Regions from separate parts of the Pseudomonas oryzihabitans genome, predicted to be linked through region 2. Evidence: predicted binding sites of a transcription regulator. Region 2 holds the regulator's gene; each other region holds the start of a gene.
The links. The regulator FliA, encoded in region 2, starts transcription of late flagellar genes. The targets are predictions, from matches to a motif close to CTAAAGTTTNNNNNNNNNNNGCCGNTAA.

Region 1 (3,800 bases), 840 kb from region 2:
CCTGGGCACTGATGCGCGCCCGCCGCATCAAGGCGCTGCCCGTGATCGATCGCCAGGGCTACCTGCTGGGTATCGTCACCGTGGCCGACTTCATGCGGCAGATCGACCTGGACGTTCATGAAGGCCTCGGCTGGCGCCTGCGCACCCTGGTCCGGCCGAAGGCACGCCAGGACGACCATACCGTCGGCCACATCATGACCCGCACCGTGCGGGTGGCCAGCGCCGATCGCCTGCTCATCGACCTGGTGCCGGTGTTTTCCGAGAACGGCCACCGCCACATCCCCATCATCGACGGCTCGCGCCGCCTGGTGGGCATCATCACCCAGTCGGATCTGATCCGGGCGCTGTACCAGGCGGTGCGCGTCTAGGGCTCAGACCTGGAAGCGGTTCACCAGCCCCTGCAGATCCACGGCCAGCCGTGACAATTCCTGGCTAGCGGCACTGGTCTGGTGGGCACCGTCGGCGGACTGGGTGGAAAGATCGCGGATGTTGACCAGGTTGCGATCCACCTCGCGGGCCACCTGGGCCTGCTCCTCGGCCGCGCTGGCAATCACCAGGTTGCGCTCGTACATCTCGCCAATGCGGGTATTGATCTCTTCCAGCGCCACCCCGGCGGTTTCTGCCAGGGCGCGTGTGGCCTGGGCGCGTTCACTGCTGCTGTGCATGGAGCCCAGGGCCTGGCTGGCACCGCTGCGCATGCCCGAGACCATCTGCTCGATCTCGTGGGTGGACTGCTGGGTGCGGCTGGCCAGAGCACGCACCTCGTCGGCCACCACGGCGAAACCACGCCCGGCCTCGCCCGCCCGCGCCGCCTCGATGGCGGCATTGAGCGCCAGCAGGTTGGTCTGCTCGGCGATGGCGCGAATGACGTCGAGCACCTTGCCGATGTCCTGGGACTGCTCGGCCAGGCGCTGGACCACCGTCCCGGTGGCCGCCACCTCGTCGGACAACGCCTCGATGGCGCCCAGGGTCTCGGCGACACGGGTCTGGCCCTGCTGCGCCGCCTGGCTGGAGGCACGCGAGGCCTCTGAGGTGGAGACGGCGTTGCGCGCCACCTCGTCCACCGCGGTGCTCATCTCGGTGACGGCGGTGGCAGCCTGTTCAATCTCGTCGTTCTGGCGCTGCAAGCCCTGTCCGGCGGCCTCGGTGACCGCATTGAGCTCTTCGGCGGCGGTGGCCAGCTGGGTGGAAGAGCCGGCGATGCGCGAGAGGGTCTCGCGCAGCTGCCCCTGCATCTGCTGCAAGGCGCGCTGCAACTCGCTCACCTCGTCGCGCCCCTGCACCGCCAGGGTCTGGGTCAGGTCACCCTGGGCGACCCGGCGGGCGGCCAGTAGCGCTTCACGCAACGGTCCGACGATGCTGCGGGTCAGGAGCCAAGCCATGAGCACCGTGGCCAGGGCGGCCAGGGCGATCACCGCGATGACGATCAGCCGCGACGCCTCGTAGCGGTCCGCGGAGACCTTTCCATCCCGCTCGATGCCTTCGGCATAGAAGTCGCCCAACTCGCCGAGCTGCTTGCCGGTGCCGTCGACCACCGGCTTCATGTCCACCAGGGTCAGCTTGTTGAGCGCGGCCGTGTCACCCTGGCGCGCCAGGGCGAAGGAAGAGGTCATGCCCTGCTGATAGGTGGCGAAGTCACGCTTGAACAGGTCCCAGCGCTGGTGCTCCTCGGGGGTGTCGACGAAGGCCTCATAGGCCTTGATGCCCTCCATGAGCACCTTGTTGCGCGCCTCGTACTGGCCGACATAGGTGTCGATATTGCGCGGATCCGGGTCCAGCGCCAGGCGCAGGGAGATGGTACGCACCCGCAGCATGTTTTCGCGGATGGCATCCACCGCACGGATGCTCGGCACCCAGTCGCGCTCCACCAGCACCTGACGTTCGCGGATGCCGGCCATCTGCGCCAGGGAAAACAAGCCGAGAAAGGCCACCATCAGGGCAATCAGGCCGAAGCCCAAGGCCGCGCGGGGCGCTATGTTGCAGTTGCGTAACAGCATGGAAATCTCCGTGGCCGCTGGCCCTGTTGTTGTCTGACAACGTATATCGGCCAGGACACCCTGCCCTTTAGCGCAGCGGTTGCAGCGAACCTCGCCGCGTTTTCGTCGTCTCACAGGCACTGTCGCCCATTCCGGGCGACCTGCCAGGAATGTACGGATGAAAACCGGTCCCTCTCGCGCCTCCCCGTTCTCCGCGCCCCGTGCGCTGCTCGCCAGCCTGGTCCTGGGTGGCGGTCTGCTGCTCGCAGGCTGCGCCGGCAATCCGCCGACCGAGCAGATGGCCGTGACCCAGTCCGCCGTCGACGAAGCCGTGAGCAGCGGCGGCAACCAGTTCGCCCCGGTCGAGACCAAGTCCGCCCAGGACAAGTGGACCCAGGCCCAGGCGGCACTGTCCAACGAGAAATACGACGACGCCAAGCGTCTGGCCGAACAGGCCGAGTGGGACGCCCGCCTGGCGACCCGCAAGACCCAGGCCGCCAAGGCCGGTTCGGCACTCCAGGATGCGCAGAACAGCATCCAGCAGATTCGCGAGGAAGGTCAGATCAACCTCCAGCTGCAACAGAATCTCCAGAAAAAGGTGCAGCAGTAAGGCTGCCCCGCTCTCTTGAAGGACGAAACCCATGCGTAAACGTTTTCTGCTCCCGGTACTGTCGGCGCTGACCCTTACCCTGGCCGCCTGCGCCACCCCGCCCAACCCCAACCTGGAAAAGGCGCGCAACGACTACGCCGCCCTGGAATCCCAGCCGCAGGCCACCCAGCTGGCGGCGCTGGAAACCAAGGACGCCGGCACCTGGCTGACCAAGACCGACAAGGCCTACAAGGACGGTGAGAACGAACGTACCGTCGACCAGCTGGCCTACCTGACCCAGCAACGCATCCAGACCGCCATGCAGACCATCAAGCTGCGTATGGCCGAGGCCGAGCTGAAGAAGGTCGACGCCCAGCGCGGCGAAACCCGCCTGAACACCCGCACCGAGCAGCTGCAGCAACTGCAGAAGGCCATCAAGTAAGGCCGACGGGTGCAGGATCCTTACGGGAATCCTGCACCCCCTACCGTGGTCCTCTACAGACCCGCGAGCCCTCTGCTCGCCATCGCTCTGGAGGATCTCACCTGATGCACGCCATACGCCTACGCAAACCCGGCGGTCTGGACCAGCTGGAACGCTGTGAACTGCCCGATCCCGGTCAGCCCGGAGCCGGCGAGATCCGTGTGCGGATCAAGGCCAGCTCGCTGAATTTCCATGACCTGGGCGTGGTGCTGGGCAAGATGCCCGCTGCCGACGGTCGCATTCCCATGTCCGATGGCGCCGGTGTCGTCGAGGCGGTGGGCGCCGACGTCAGTGAGTTCGCCGTGGGCGATCACGTGGTCTCGACCTTCTTTCCGCACTGGCTGGACGGCGAGCCGCCCATCGACGACTTTTCCACCACCCCCGGCGATGGCGTCGACGGCTTCGCCTGCGAGGTAGTGGTGCGACCGGCCACCGCCTTCACCCGAGCGCCCAAGGGCTACAGCCATGCCGAGGCGGCGACTCTGACCACCGCCGGTCTCACTGCCTGGCGCGCCCTGGTGGTGGACGGCAATCTCAAGGCCGGCGACAGCGTGCTGGTGATGGGTACCGGTGGCGTCTCCATCTTCGCCCTGCAGATCGCCAAGGCCATGGGCGCCACGGTGATCGCGACTTCCTCCTCGGACGAGAAGCTGCAGCGCGCCTATGCCCTGGGCGCCGATCACCTGATCAACTATCGCAGCGAACCCGAGTGGGGCGCCAAGGTCCAGGCCATCACCGGCGGACGCGGCGTCGA
Region 2 (3,800 bases):
GCCGCCGCGGCGGTCGGAGCGGGCTCTGCGGCAGCGACCGGGGCAGCAGCCACGGGCGCAACCGGAACCGGCGCCGGCTCACTGCCGGCGGGTTCGGCCAGGCGGGCCAGGGCCGCCAGTAATTCAGGCGAGGCCGGGGTCGGCTCTTCGCGTTCACGGACCTGACCGAACATTTCGTTGACGGAATCCAGTGCCTGCAGCACTACATCCATCAGCTCGGCATCCACGCGGCGTTCGCCTTTGCGCAGGATGTCGAACACGTTTTCCGCGATATGGCAGCACTCGACCAGGGTATGGAGCTGCAGGAAACCGGCACCGCCCTTTACGGTATGGAAGCCACGGAAAATGGCATTCAGCAGATCCATGTCATCCGGGCGGCTTTCCAGCTCGACCAATTGTTCGGACAACTGTTCGAGAATCTCGCCGGCCTCTACCAGGAAATCCTGGAGGATTTCTTCATCGGCGTCGAAGCTCATTCCTGCACTCCCCAAGAGGGTCTGGGTCAAAAGCCCAGACTGGATAGAAGATCGTCGACGTCGACCTGAGCGGCCACGACGTCTTCACGCTTATCGGCATGAATCTGCGGACCTTCACCCTTCATCGTCTTTTCTTTTCGATTCTGTTCGATCAGCGCGGTGTGATCGTGACTGAAGCCGGTATAGCGATCGACCTGACTGGCCATCATCACCAGCTTGACGAGGTCTTTCTCGATCTGCCCGACGAGATTGACGACCCGCTTGATCACCTGACCGGTGAGATCCTGGTAGTCCTGCGCGAGGAGAATGTCGTTGAGCTTGGCCGACAGCTGCTCGGCACTGCTCTCGCTGTGGCTGAGGAAGGCGTCGACGCGCTTGGCCAGTTCGCGGAATTCGTCCGCGCCCATTTCCCGGCGCATGAATTTCTTCCAGTCGGCATGCACGGCACGGGCCTCGTCGCCGAAGTTGCCTACCAGCGGTGCGCTCTCCTCCACCAGATCCATGGTCCGGTTGGCGGCGTTCTCGGTCATCTTCACCACGTAGGAGAGACGATCGGTGGCATCGCTGATCTGGGAGACCTCTTCGCCGGCCATGCCGCGCGGATCGATCTCGAAGTTGACGATGGCATTGTGCAGCTCGCGGGTCAGCTTGCCGACTTCCTGGTAAAGACCCCGGTCACGCAGTTGATTGAGCTCATTGATAACATGCACGGCCTGGGTGAAATCGCCGCTTTCCAGGCATTTCACCAGCTCTTGGGCGTGCTGTTTTAGATTCGACTCGAAGTCGCTGAAGCTGTTGGTGCCAAGCTGATCCATAACGTCCCCGCGGCTTTCTTCAGCCGTTCACCCGCTCGAAGATCTTGTCGATCTTTTCTTTCAGCACCTGGGCGGTGAAAGGCTTGACCACATAGCCATTCACGCCGGCCTGAGCGGCTTCGATGATCTGCTCACGCTTGGCCTCGGCGGTCACCATCAGCACCGGCAGGGTCTTCAGGCGCGCGTCGGCGCGGACCTGGCGCAGCAGGTCGATGCCGGTCATGCCAGGCATGTTCCAGTCGGTGACGAGAAAATCGAAGTTGCCGCTCTGCAGCATCGGCAGTGCGGTATTGCCGTCGTCTGCTTCGGCGGTATTGGTGAATCCCAGATCGCGCAGCAAATTCTTGATGATGCGTCTCATCGTGGAAAAATCGTCCACGATGAGGATTTTCATGTTCTTGTCCAAGTCGACCTCCGTCCTAATCCGCACACACGCCACAAGGCGCGTCTAAGCAATCGTAGTAGCCTGAGTACCAGCCGGTTAACGCGAACGCCATTCCGCCAGCCGCGCCCGCAGGCGTGCCGCGCATTGACTGTGAAGTTGGCAGACACGTGACTCGCTCACACCCAGCACCTCGCCGATTTCCTTGAGGTTGAGTTCCTCGTCGTAATACAGCGAGAGCACCAGACGTTCACGCTCCGGAAGATTGGCGATGGCCTCGGCCAGGGCCTTGCGGAAGCGCTCGTCTTCCAGACCGCGACCGGGCTCGAGTTCATGCGAACCACTCTCCTCGAGCCCATGCTCACCACCCTCCATGAGGTCGTCGAAGCTGAACAGGCGACTCCCCATGGTGTCGCCAAGGATGCCGTAGTACTCATCCAGACTCAATTTAAGTTCGGCCGCGACTTCGGAATCTTTAGCGTCACGACCAGTGCGCGCTTCCACTGCCCGAATGGCGTCGGTGACCATGCGCGTGTTGCGGTGCACCGAGCGCGGCGCCCAGTCGCCCTTGCGGACCTCATCGAGCATGGCACCGCGGATGCGGATGCCGGCGTAGGTCTCGAAGCTGGCGCCCTTGCCGGCGTCGTATTTGCGCGAGGCCTCCAGCAGACCGATCATGCCGGCCTGCATCAGATCTTCGACCTGTACGCTCGCCGGCAGGCGCGCCAGGAGATGGTAGGCGATGCGTTTCACCAACGGCGCGTAGCGGTTGATGAGCTGCTCCTGCTGGGTACGTTCCGAGGTTTTGCTGTACATGCGAAGCCCGCTGGATGCTGTCATGCGTGGGTACCGATGGCTGGTTGCACAAGGCGCTCGACAAAGAACTCGAGATGGCCGCGCGGATTGGCGGGCAGCGGCCAGCCATCGACTTTCTGAGCCACCGCACGAAAGGCCAGTGAGGCCTTGGCACGCGGAAAGGCTTCGTACACGGGGCGCTGTTTCTGTACCGCTTTGCGCACCGCTTCATCGAACGGAATGGCGCCCACGTATTGCAAGGCGACATCCAGGAATCTGTCGGTCACCTTGGTCAGCTTAGCAAAGAGATTGCGGCCTTCCTGGGGTGTCAGCGCCATATTCGCCAACACCCGGAAACGGGTGACGCCATGGTCGCGATTGAGCAGCTTGATCAGGGCGTAGGCATCGGTGATGGAGGTGGGCTCATCGCACACCACGACCAGGACTTCCTGGGCGGCGCGGACGAAGCTGACCACCTGGTCGCCGATGCCGGCAGCGGTATCGACGATGAGCACGTCGAGGTTCTCGCTGATGTCGCTGAAGGCCTGGATCAGACCGGCATGCTGGGCCGGCGTCAGATTGACCATCGCCTGGGTGCCCGAGGCTGCCGGGACGATGCGGATGCCGCCCGGCCCGTGCAGCAGCACGTCGCGCAGCTCACACTCGCCGGAAATGACGTCGGCCAGGGTGCGCTTGGGCGACAGCCCGAGCAGAACGTCGATGTTGGCAAGGCCCAGGTCGGCGTCGAGCAGCATGACGCGCCGCCCGATATCGGCCAGGGCCAAGGCCAGGTTGACCGACACATTGGTCTTGCCGACACCGCCTTTACCGCCCGTGACCGCTATGACTTGGACGGGATGCATGCTACCCATTGCCTGATACCTTTGATTGAAATCCGTCACACTTTAGACCAAGTGCATTTGGCGTGCCCAGGCATGCGATGCACCACTACCGTTCGTCGGCGCTAACCGGCGCGGCGGGCATTGCTCTGATACAGGCCGGCGAACATGCCGGCCATGGTTTCTTCGCTCGGCTCTTCGGACGCCTGCAGGCTCACAGCGCGGCTCACCAGCTGGTGGCTGCGAGCCGGATGCAGATCGTCCGGGATGCGCGGACCGTCGGCGATGTAGGCCACCGGCAGGCGCTGGCTGATGGCCAGGCCCAGGGCTTCGCCGAGGCTGGCGGCCTCGTCCAGCTTGGTCAGCACGCAGCCGCTCAGGCCGCAGCGCCGATAGCTGTGATAGGCCGCCTTGAGCACCTGGCTCTGGCTGGTGACACCCAGCACCAGGTAATTGCGAATCTTCAGCTGGCGGTTCGCCAGGGCTTCGAGCT
Region 3 (3,800 bases), 1.1 Mb from region 2:
GAAACGCCGCCACTGGAGACTCCGCTCCGACTGGCGGCTGGCGCTGAGCCGGCCGCGGGCTTGGGTGCCTGATTGCCCCCGGCCCGTCCTTCGATGGCCTGTTGTGCCTTCTTGGTCAGCACGATGATGTCGATGCGGCGGTTGACCGGATTGAGCGGATGCTCGCGATCGAAGGGTGCCGAAGAGGCATAGCCGACGATCCGCGCCACCTGGTCTTCCGGATAGCCGCCCGCGATCAGTGCCCGCCGCGCTGCGTTGGCTCGGCCGGCGGACAGCTCCCAGTTGCTGAAGTCGCCCTTGCCGTTGTAGCGCGCCGCATCGGTATGGCCGCTGATGCTGATCTTGTTCGGGACCTGGCGAATGGTGTCGGCCATGGCCAGCAGGATGTCCTCGAAGTAGGACTTCAGCCGCGGACTGCCGGAGTCGAACATCGGCCGGTTGTCGGCGTCGACGATCTGGATGCGCAGGCCATCCTGGGTGATCTCCAGCAGGATCTGGTCCTTGAACTTCTGCAACTCCGGATTCTGCTCGATCTTGTTCTGCAGCTCCTGCAGCAGCAGCTCCAGGCGCTCCTTCTCGACCTGCTCGGCGAGTTTTTCCGCCTGGCTCGGATCCATCTTCGCCTGGTTGGCAGCATCCTTCTGCTGCTGCGCGGCGTCGTTGGGCTGGCGCTTGTCGGACGGATCGAGCGCCTGGGTGGGATCGGGCTCGACGCGATTGGACTCGTTGGGATCGGCACGCTCCTGCATGTCCGGATTGACCTTGTTCTGGGTCGAATCCGGTTGCGCCTGGATCTCGGGGTTCAGGGTGCGATCGGGCGCCGGTGTCGGCGTGCCGCCCAGGTCGATGACATAGGGACTGGCGCTCTCGGTAAAGCCGATCGGGTCCTGGAAGTAGCCAGCGATGGCCTTCTTCTGCTCGGGAGTGGCCGAGGACATCAGCCAGAGCACCAGGAAGAACGCCATCATGGCGGTCGCGAAGTCGGCAAAGGCGATCTTCCAGGCGCCACCGTGGTGACCGGCGGCACTCTTCTTGATGCGCTTGACGATGATCGGCTGGTTGTTGTCCATCAGCTGCCCCGCATCGCCTGCTCGAGTTCACTGAAGGACGGCCGGTGCGCCGGGAACAGCACCTTGCGACCGAATTCCACGGCGACGGTGGGCGGCATGCCGCTGGCGGCGGCCACCAGGCAGGCCTTGATGGCCTCTAGCACGTTGAGTTCTTCCTTGGCGTCGTGCTCCAGGCAGGTCGCCAGCGGGCCGAAGAAGCCGTAGGCCGCGAGAATGCCGAGGAAGGTACCTACCAGCGCCGCGCCCACGTGACCACCGATGGCTGCCTGGTCGCCCTCGCCAAGCATGCCCATGGTGATCACGATGCCCAGTACCGCGGCCACGATACCGAAGCCGGGCAGGCCGTCGGCGAGGCGGGACACGGCGTGGGAAGGATGTTCCAGGTCCTCCTTGATGCCCGCCAGCTCCATGTCGAACAGGCCTTCCAGCTCGTGGGGCGCCATGTTGCCGGAGGACATCAGCCGCAGGTAGTCGGCGATGTAGGCAGTCATCCGCTCGTCCTTGAGGATGTTCGGAAACTTGCTGAAGATCGGACTGGCCTTGGGATCCTCGACGTCCGCCTCGATGGACATCATGCCCTCGCGCCGGCTCTTGTTGAGGATTTCGTAGAGCAGCTTGAGCACGTCCATGTAGAAGGCGTGGGTGAAGCGATTGCCGAACATTTTCAGCGACTTCTTGAACACCTGCATGAAGGTGCTGCCAGGGTTGGCCTGCAGAAAGGCCCCCAGGGCGGCACCGCCGATGATCAGGACCTCGAGCGGCTGGATGATCGCGGCGATCTTGCCATGCGCGAGGATGTAGCCGCCGAGGACAGCCGCGAATATCACGATGATGCCGATGATTTTTGCCATGGTTGGGAATACTGTGTGCTAAGGAAAATTGAGCCGGGGATTCACCCTCACGCCCCCTTTATCGGACCCGGCGCCCCGGACTGAAGGCCTTTCATCAAATTTCGAGGCGACCGTCGTATGTCCAGCCGCCCAAACACCGTCGAAGACTGGGTCAAACATCTGGAAGGCGTGCGCCTGCCGGTGGCGACCGCCACCGCGGAGCGCCTGCGCCGCAGCCTGGCCGATGGCCGTCTGGCGCTGCATGAAATCGCCGAACGCCTCTGCGAGTCACCGCCGCTGGCGCTGGCCCTGCTGCGCGAGGCCAATCGCGGTCATGCCAGCCTTGGCGATCCCGCGGCCAGCCTCGAAGCCGTGCTCGGCCGCGTCGGCCTGGGCCCGGCGGAATACCTGATCGCTCGCCAGCCCACCCTGTCAGAGGAGCGCCTGCCGCGGCCGCTGCGGCAGCTGTGCCTGGTGAGCCAGCACGCCATGACGCTGGGAATGGGCCTGTTCGGCGTGCCCCTGGCGCGGCTGTGGCCGGACATCCGCCTGGCCGCCCTGCTCTTCCTGGCGCCGCTCTGGCCGCTGGTGACCCGCTACCCCGAACTCTTCGAGGAGTGGGAACGCCGAGTGCTGGGCGAAGGCGAACCGGCGCCGAAGGTCGAGCGCGAGCTGCTGGGCGTACCGGCGATACGTCTGTGCCAGGCGCTGGCCCGTCACTGGCAGTTGCCCGACTGGATCGTGGAAGGCTACCGCCTGCTGGACGAGGATCGTCGCCAGCTGGTGAGGGCACTGCATATCGCCCATGACGAGGATCCCCTGCAGCACCAGCAGCGACTCGACGAGGATCCCAATCTACGCCGCTGGCTGACCCATCCGGGCAACACCATCCTTCTCGCCAATGGCCTGGCCCTGGCGAGCCACCACGCCTGGGACGGCGCCCATACCCTGCGCTGGCAACGCTTTAGCGCCCTTTATCTCCAGCTGCCCCTGGCGCGGGTGCAGAGTCGCAGCCACGAACTCGCGGTGCAGGACGCCCGGCGCCATGCCCGGCCTGGTCTCTGGCATCCCGCCGAAGGGCTGCTCTGGCCACCGGGCGAGCGCCGCCTGCGACCGGTGCCCAAGGTGCAGGTCGCAGGCGAAAGCCAGGCGCAACGCTGGCGTGGCCTCTGCGAACAACTGCTGCACACCCCCAGTGCCTTCGCCACCCTGCCGCAACTGTTCGATTGCGCCCGCCAGGCCCTGGTGGCCTGCGGCCTGCCTCGGCTGCTGCTGCTGACCCCGGATCGCAATGGCCAGAAGGGCAATGTCCAGCTGCATCACGGCCTGGACGACGCCCCCGGCCTGCAACTGGATATCGCCAGCCATCCCCTGCTGGCCAAGCTGTTTGGCAGCCCCGGCCAGCTGCGCATCGACGCAGGCAATCGCACGCGGTTCGCCGCGCACCTGCCGGCCGATCTGCGCCGGTTGTTCAGCAATGAGCGGCTTTGGCTGCGCAGCCTGGGCTTTGGCGAACGGGTGGTGCTGCTGGCGATCCTGGACAGCGAACTGGAGCCGGCGGACCCGCGGCGAACCGCCGCGCTGGACAAGACCTTCACCTGCATCGAGCGCGCCATCGCCACCTTTGCCAATCGTTCCAGGGTGCGACCGACCTGACGCTGGCCGGTCAACCTCGGTACACTTCACCTTTGCTACGGACCGACGGGAAATCTGTGATGCCCTTTTCCGCCCTGCCCCTGGTGATCGAGCCGGCCGATCTCGCGGCGCGCCTGGATGCGCCCGAACTCATCCTGGTGGATCTCAGCAGCGCCGCCCACTATGCCGAGGGGCATCTGCCCGGCGCGCGCCATGTCGCGCCCGCCCGTACCCAGCTGGGCACCAAGCCGGCACCGGGCCTGCT
Region 4 (3,800 bases), 1.7 Mb from region 2:
TGGTCTGCAACTGGTCGAGTGCCTGGGGGATCTCGGCGAAGGGAGCGACCTGGTCGCCCCGCTGGGCCAGCAGGCGGCGATAGTGACGGGCGATCCGCGGTACGCGCCACAGCGGGATGCCCAGGCTGTCGAGCAGGCCGGTCAGGGAGGCGGCGCGCAGCTGCGGCCACTCCTCCGGCGCCGGCTGGCGAAAGCCATGGGTTCGCGCCAGCTCGCCGAGGCAGCTCAGCAGAAAGGGCAGGCTGTCCGCCAGGGTGCCGTCGAAGTCGAAGATGACGTAGCGGTAGCTCATGCGAGAGGGGCGCGGTGGGCGAAGGCGCCAGCGTAGCGGGCGCCTTTCTGTTTTGCCACCGCGACCGCGTTCGGCAGGAGCGTCCCTGCCGGCCAGGTCACACGCGGAAGCGGCGGATCTGGCCGTTGAGTTCCACCGCCAGTTCGGAGAGCTGCTGGCTGGCGGCGCGGGTCTGTTCGGCGCCGGCGGCGGTCTGCACCGACAGATCGCGGATGCGCACCAGATTGCGGTCCACCTCGCGGGCCACCTGGGCCTGCTCTTCGGCCGCGCTGGCGATCACCAGGTTGCGCTCGTCGATGCCCGACACCGACTGGGCGATGGCGGCCAGGGCGGCGTTGGCCGACTGCGCCTGCTCGCGGGTCTGGCGCGCCTGGTCGGCGCTGGTCAGCAGCGCATCGACGGTCTGGCCGGTGCCCTGCTGGATGCTGCCGATCATGCCTTCGATCTCGCGGGTGGACTCGCCGGTGCGATGGGCCAGGGCGCGGACCTCGTCGGCGACCACGGCGAACCCCCGACCGGCGTCACCGGCACGGGCGGCTTCGATGGCGGCGTTGAGCGCCAGCAGGTTGGTCTGTTCGGCGACCGCGCGGATGACGTCCAGCACCTGGCTGATGTTGCGGGTCTGTTCGGCCAGCTGGCGGGCCTGTTCGCTAGCGCCCAGTACGTTTTCGGTGAGTACCTCGATGGCGCCCAGGGTATCGCCCAGCTGACGCTGGCCCTGACGTGCGGTATCGGCGGCCTGGCGCGATTCGGAAGAGGTGGAGGTGGCATTGCCGGCCACCTCGTCCACCGCCTGGCTCATCTCGGTGACGGCGGTGGCCGCCATCTCGATCTCGCTGTTCTGCTGCTGCAGGCCATGGGCGCTCTCCTGCATGACCGCGGTCATTTCCTCGGCGGCCGAGGCCAGCTGAGTAGCGGAATGGCCCAGGTGACCCAGGGTATCGCGTAGGTTGGCCTGCATCTGCTGCATGGCCTGCAGCAACTGGGCGGCCTCGTCGTGACCACGGGTGTCCAGGGTCTGGGTCAGGTCGCCGCTGGCGATGGTCCGGGCGGCGGCGACGGCTTCGGCGATGGGCCGGGTCATGCTCAGGGTCAGGCGCCAGGCCAGCAGCACGGTCAGGCTCAGGGCCAGGGCGATGACCATCCAGGTGATGGAGGTGGCCTGGGTGTAGGTGTCGCTGGAGTTCTGGGAGGCGGCCTTGATGTCTTCCTGGTTGATCTTGCGCAGGGCTTCGGTGCGCTCGTTCATCTGCGCACCGAGCTGGGCCATGCTGGTCTGGATCAGGCTACGGGCATCGTCGAGCTTGCCGGCATTGATGAGATCGGCGAGTTGGCCCGTGTAACGGCTGTAGTCGCGCTGGATCTGGCGCAGGGCGTCGAAGGCCTGGCGCTCACGATCAGCGCTGATGAGTTTTTCATAGCGACCGAAACCGGCTTCGATGTCGGCGTTGATGCCATCGATCTTCTTGCGCGTGGCGGCGACGGTGGCGGCATCCGGAATCGCCAGCAGGCGTAGCACCTCGACCCGGGTCCGGGCGAGTTGCAGGGCCAGGTTATCGGCTTCGACGATGCTGGGAACGTTGTTGGTCTCGATTACCTGACCCTGGGTACGGATCTGCGACAGTTGCAGCAGCCCGAACAGGCCCAGACTGGCCACGAGGATGGCCAGGAGGCCGAAACACAGCACACTGCGGATGGCGATGGAGAAGGAACGAAAGGTCACGGCGGCAGCCCCGGTGAAGATTGAGGCCCCTTGTAACGGCTAGGACCGCCGTGACTTGATGGTCATTCGTCTTAAATCGGATCTAGGCACCGACACGGCGTCCGGGCTGACCATTCGCCATGTTCGATCTGCTACTAGAACTGGAAGCGCTGCACCTGGCCGCTGAGGGTATCCGCCAGTGCCGCCATCTGCTGGCTGGCACTGTAGGTCTGCTCGGCGCCGGCGGCAGTCTGCACCGAGAGGTCGCGGATGCGTACCAGGTTGCGATCCACTTCACGGGCCACCTGGGCCTGCTGCTCGGCAGCGCTGGCGATCAGCAGGTTGCGTTCGTCGATGCCGGATACCGCACCTGCGATGGCAGCGAGGCCGGCATTGGCCGCCTGGGCCTGTTCCCGGGTCAGGCGTGCCTGATCGGCACTGCTCAGCAGCGCATCGACGGTCTGGCCAGTGCCCTGCTGGATACTGCCGATCATCTTCTCGATCTCGCTGGTCGAGTCCCCGGTGCGCTTGGCCAGGGCCCGTACCTCGTCGGCCACCACGGCGAAGCCGCGGCCCGCCTCACCGGCTCGGGCGGCTTCGATGGCGGCGTTGAGCGCCAGCAGATTGGTCTGCTCGGCCACCGCACGGATCACGTCCAGTACCTGACTGATGTCGCGAGTCTGGCTTTCCAGCTCACGGGCCTGGGCACTGGCGCCAAGGACCTGGTCGGTGAGGGCTTCGATGGCTCCGAGGGTCTCATCCAGCTGGCGCTGGCCCTGGGCCGCCGTCTGGGCGGCCTGGCGCGACGCGGTGGAGGTCGAGCCGGCATTGCCGGCGACCTCTTCGACCGCCTGGCTCATCTCGGTGACGGCGGTGGCTGCTAGCTCGATCTCGCTGTTCTGCTGGCGTAAGCCGTGGGCGCCTTCCTGAGTCACCGCGGTCATCTCCTCGGCGGCCGAAGCCAGCTGAGTGGCCGAATCGCCAATGTGCGCGAGGGTCTCGCGCAACTGGGTCTGCATCTGCTGCATGGCCTGCAGCAGCTGAGCCGCCTCGTCCCTACCACGGCTATCCAGCGCCTGGGTCAGATCACCCGCGGCGATGGTACGGGCTGCCGCCACTGCCTGGGCGATGGGGCGGGCGACGCTACGTGTCAGACGCCAGGCGAGCAACCCGGTGAGGCTCAGAGCTAGCAGGATCGCCAGCCCGGTCACGCCGTTTGAGCGCTCATAGGCGGTATCGGCCTCGGTACTGGCAAGATGGATATCCTGCTGAACCGCGTTGCGCAGCGTCTCGATGCTGGCATTCATCCGGATACCCAGCTGTGCCATGCTCTGCTGGACTACCTGGCGCGCCTCGGCCATCTGGCCGGCACTGGCCAGGTCGGCCAATTGCCGCACACCGTGCATGTATTCCCGGTGCACCTGGCGCAGATCGTCCAGTGCCTGCCGGCTCTGTGGCGATAGCGCGCCTTGCTGATAGCGCCCGAAGGCGGCCTGGACGTCGGTACTCAGGCCGTCCAGCTTCTTGCGGGTGTTGGCCAGGGTTTCGGCATCGGGCATGGCCAGCAGACGCAGGGTTTCGATGCGGGTTCGCGCCAGCAGCAGTCCCAAATCATTAGCAGCGACGAGCGTGGGAATATGGCGCTGTTCTACCTGGTGCCCCAACTGGCGGATTTGCGCCAACTGGAACCAGCCGAACAAGCCGAGGGCGGCGACAAGTGTCGCAAGAATGCCAAAACAGAGCAGATTGCGAGTAGCGATGGACAGCGAGCGAAGAGTCATGATGAGCCTGTGGAGAGGGTACAAA

Region 1: APT59_RS18490 (methyl-accepting chemotaxis protein) is a predicted target of FliA. The motif match lies at 2,041-2,068, and genes of this name have one in related genera.
Region 3: motA (flagellar motor stator protein MotA) is a predicted target of FliA. The motif match lies at 1,980-2,007, and genes of this name have one in related genera.
Region 4: APT59_RS00355 (methyl-accepting chemotaxis protein) is a predicted target of FliA. The motif match lies at 2,048-2,075, and genes of this name have one in related genera.

The regions. Positions count from the first base shown of each region.
Region 1 covers NZ_CP013987.1:4,060,188-4,063,987, forward strand. The annotation lists gene APT59_RS18485 (HPP family protein) at 1-368, shown strand, start outside; gene APT59_RS18490 (methyl-accepting chemotaxis protein) at 372-1,997, opposite strand; gene APT59_RS18495 (DUF4398 domain-containing protein) at 2,155-2,586, shown strand; partial or broken gene APT59_RS18500 (DUF4398 domain-containing protein) at 2,618-3,001, shown strand; gene APT59_RS18505 (zinc-dependent alcohol dehydrogenase family protein) at 3,112-3,800, shown strand, end outside.
Region 2 covers NZ_CP013987.1:3,224,511-3,228,310, forward strand. The annotation lists gene APT59_RS14660 (chemotaxis protein CheA) at 1-476, opposite strand, end outside; gene APT59_RS14665 (protein phosphatase CheZ) at 503-1,291, opposite strand; gene APT59_RS14670 (chemotaxis response regulator CheY) at 1,311-1,685, opposite strand; gene fliA (RNA polymerase sigma factor FliA) at 1,773-2,513, opposite strand; gene fleN (flagellar synthesis regulator FleN) at 2,510-3,340, opposite strand; gene flhF (flagellar biosynthesis protein FlhF) at 3,433-3,800, opposite strand, start outside.
Region 3 covers NZ_CP013987.1:4,322,592-4,326,391, forward strand. The annotation lists gene APT59_RS19670 (flagellar motor protein MotB) at 1-1,070, opposite strand, end outside; gene motA (flagellar motor stator protein MotA) at 1,070-1,921, opposite strand; gene APT59_RS19680 (HDOD domain-containing protein) at 2,039-3,556, shown strand; gene APT59_RS19685 (rhodanese-like domain-containing protein) at 3,613-3,800, shown strand, end outside.
Region 4 covers NZ_CP013987.1:71,331-75,130, forward strand. The annotation lists gene APT59_RS00350 (HAD hydrolase-like protein) at 1-292, opposite strand, end outside; gene APT59_RS00355 (methyl-accepting chemotaxis protein) at 390-2,015, opposite strand; gene APT59_RS00360 (methyl-accepting chemotaxis protein) at 2,150-3,775, opposite strand.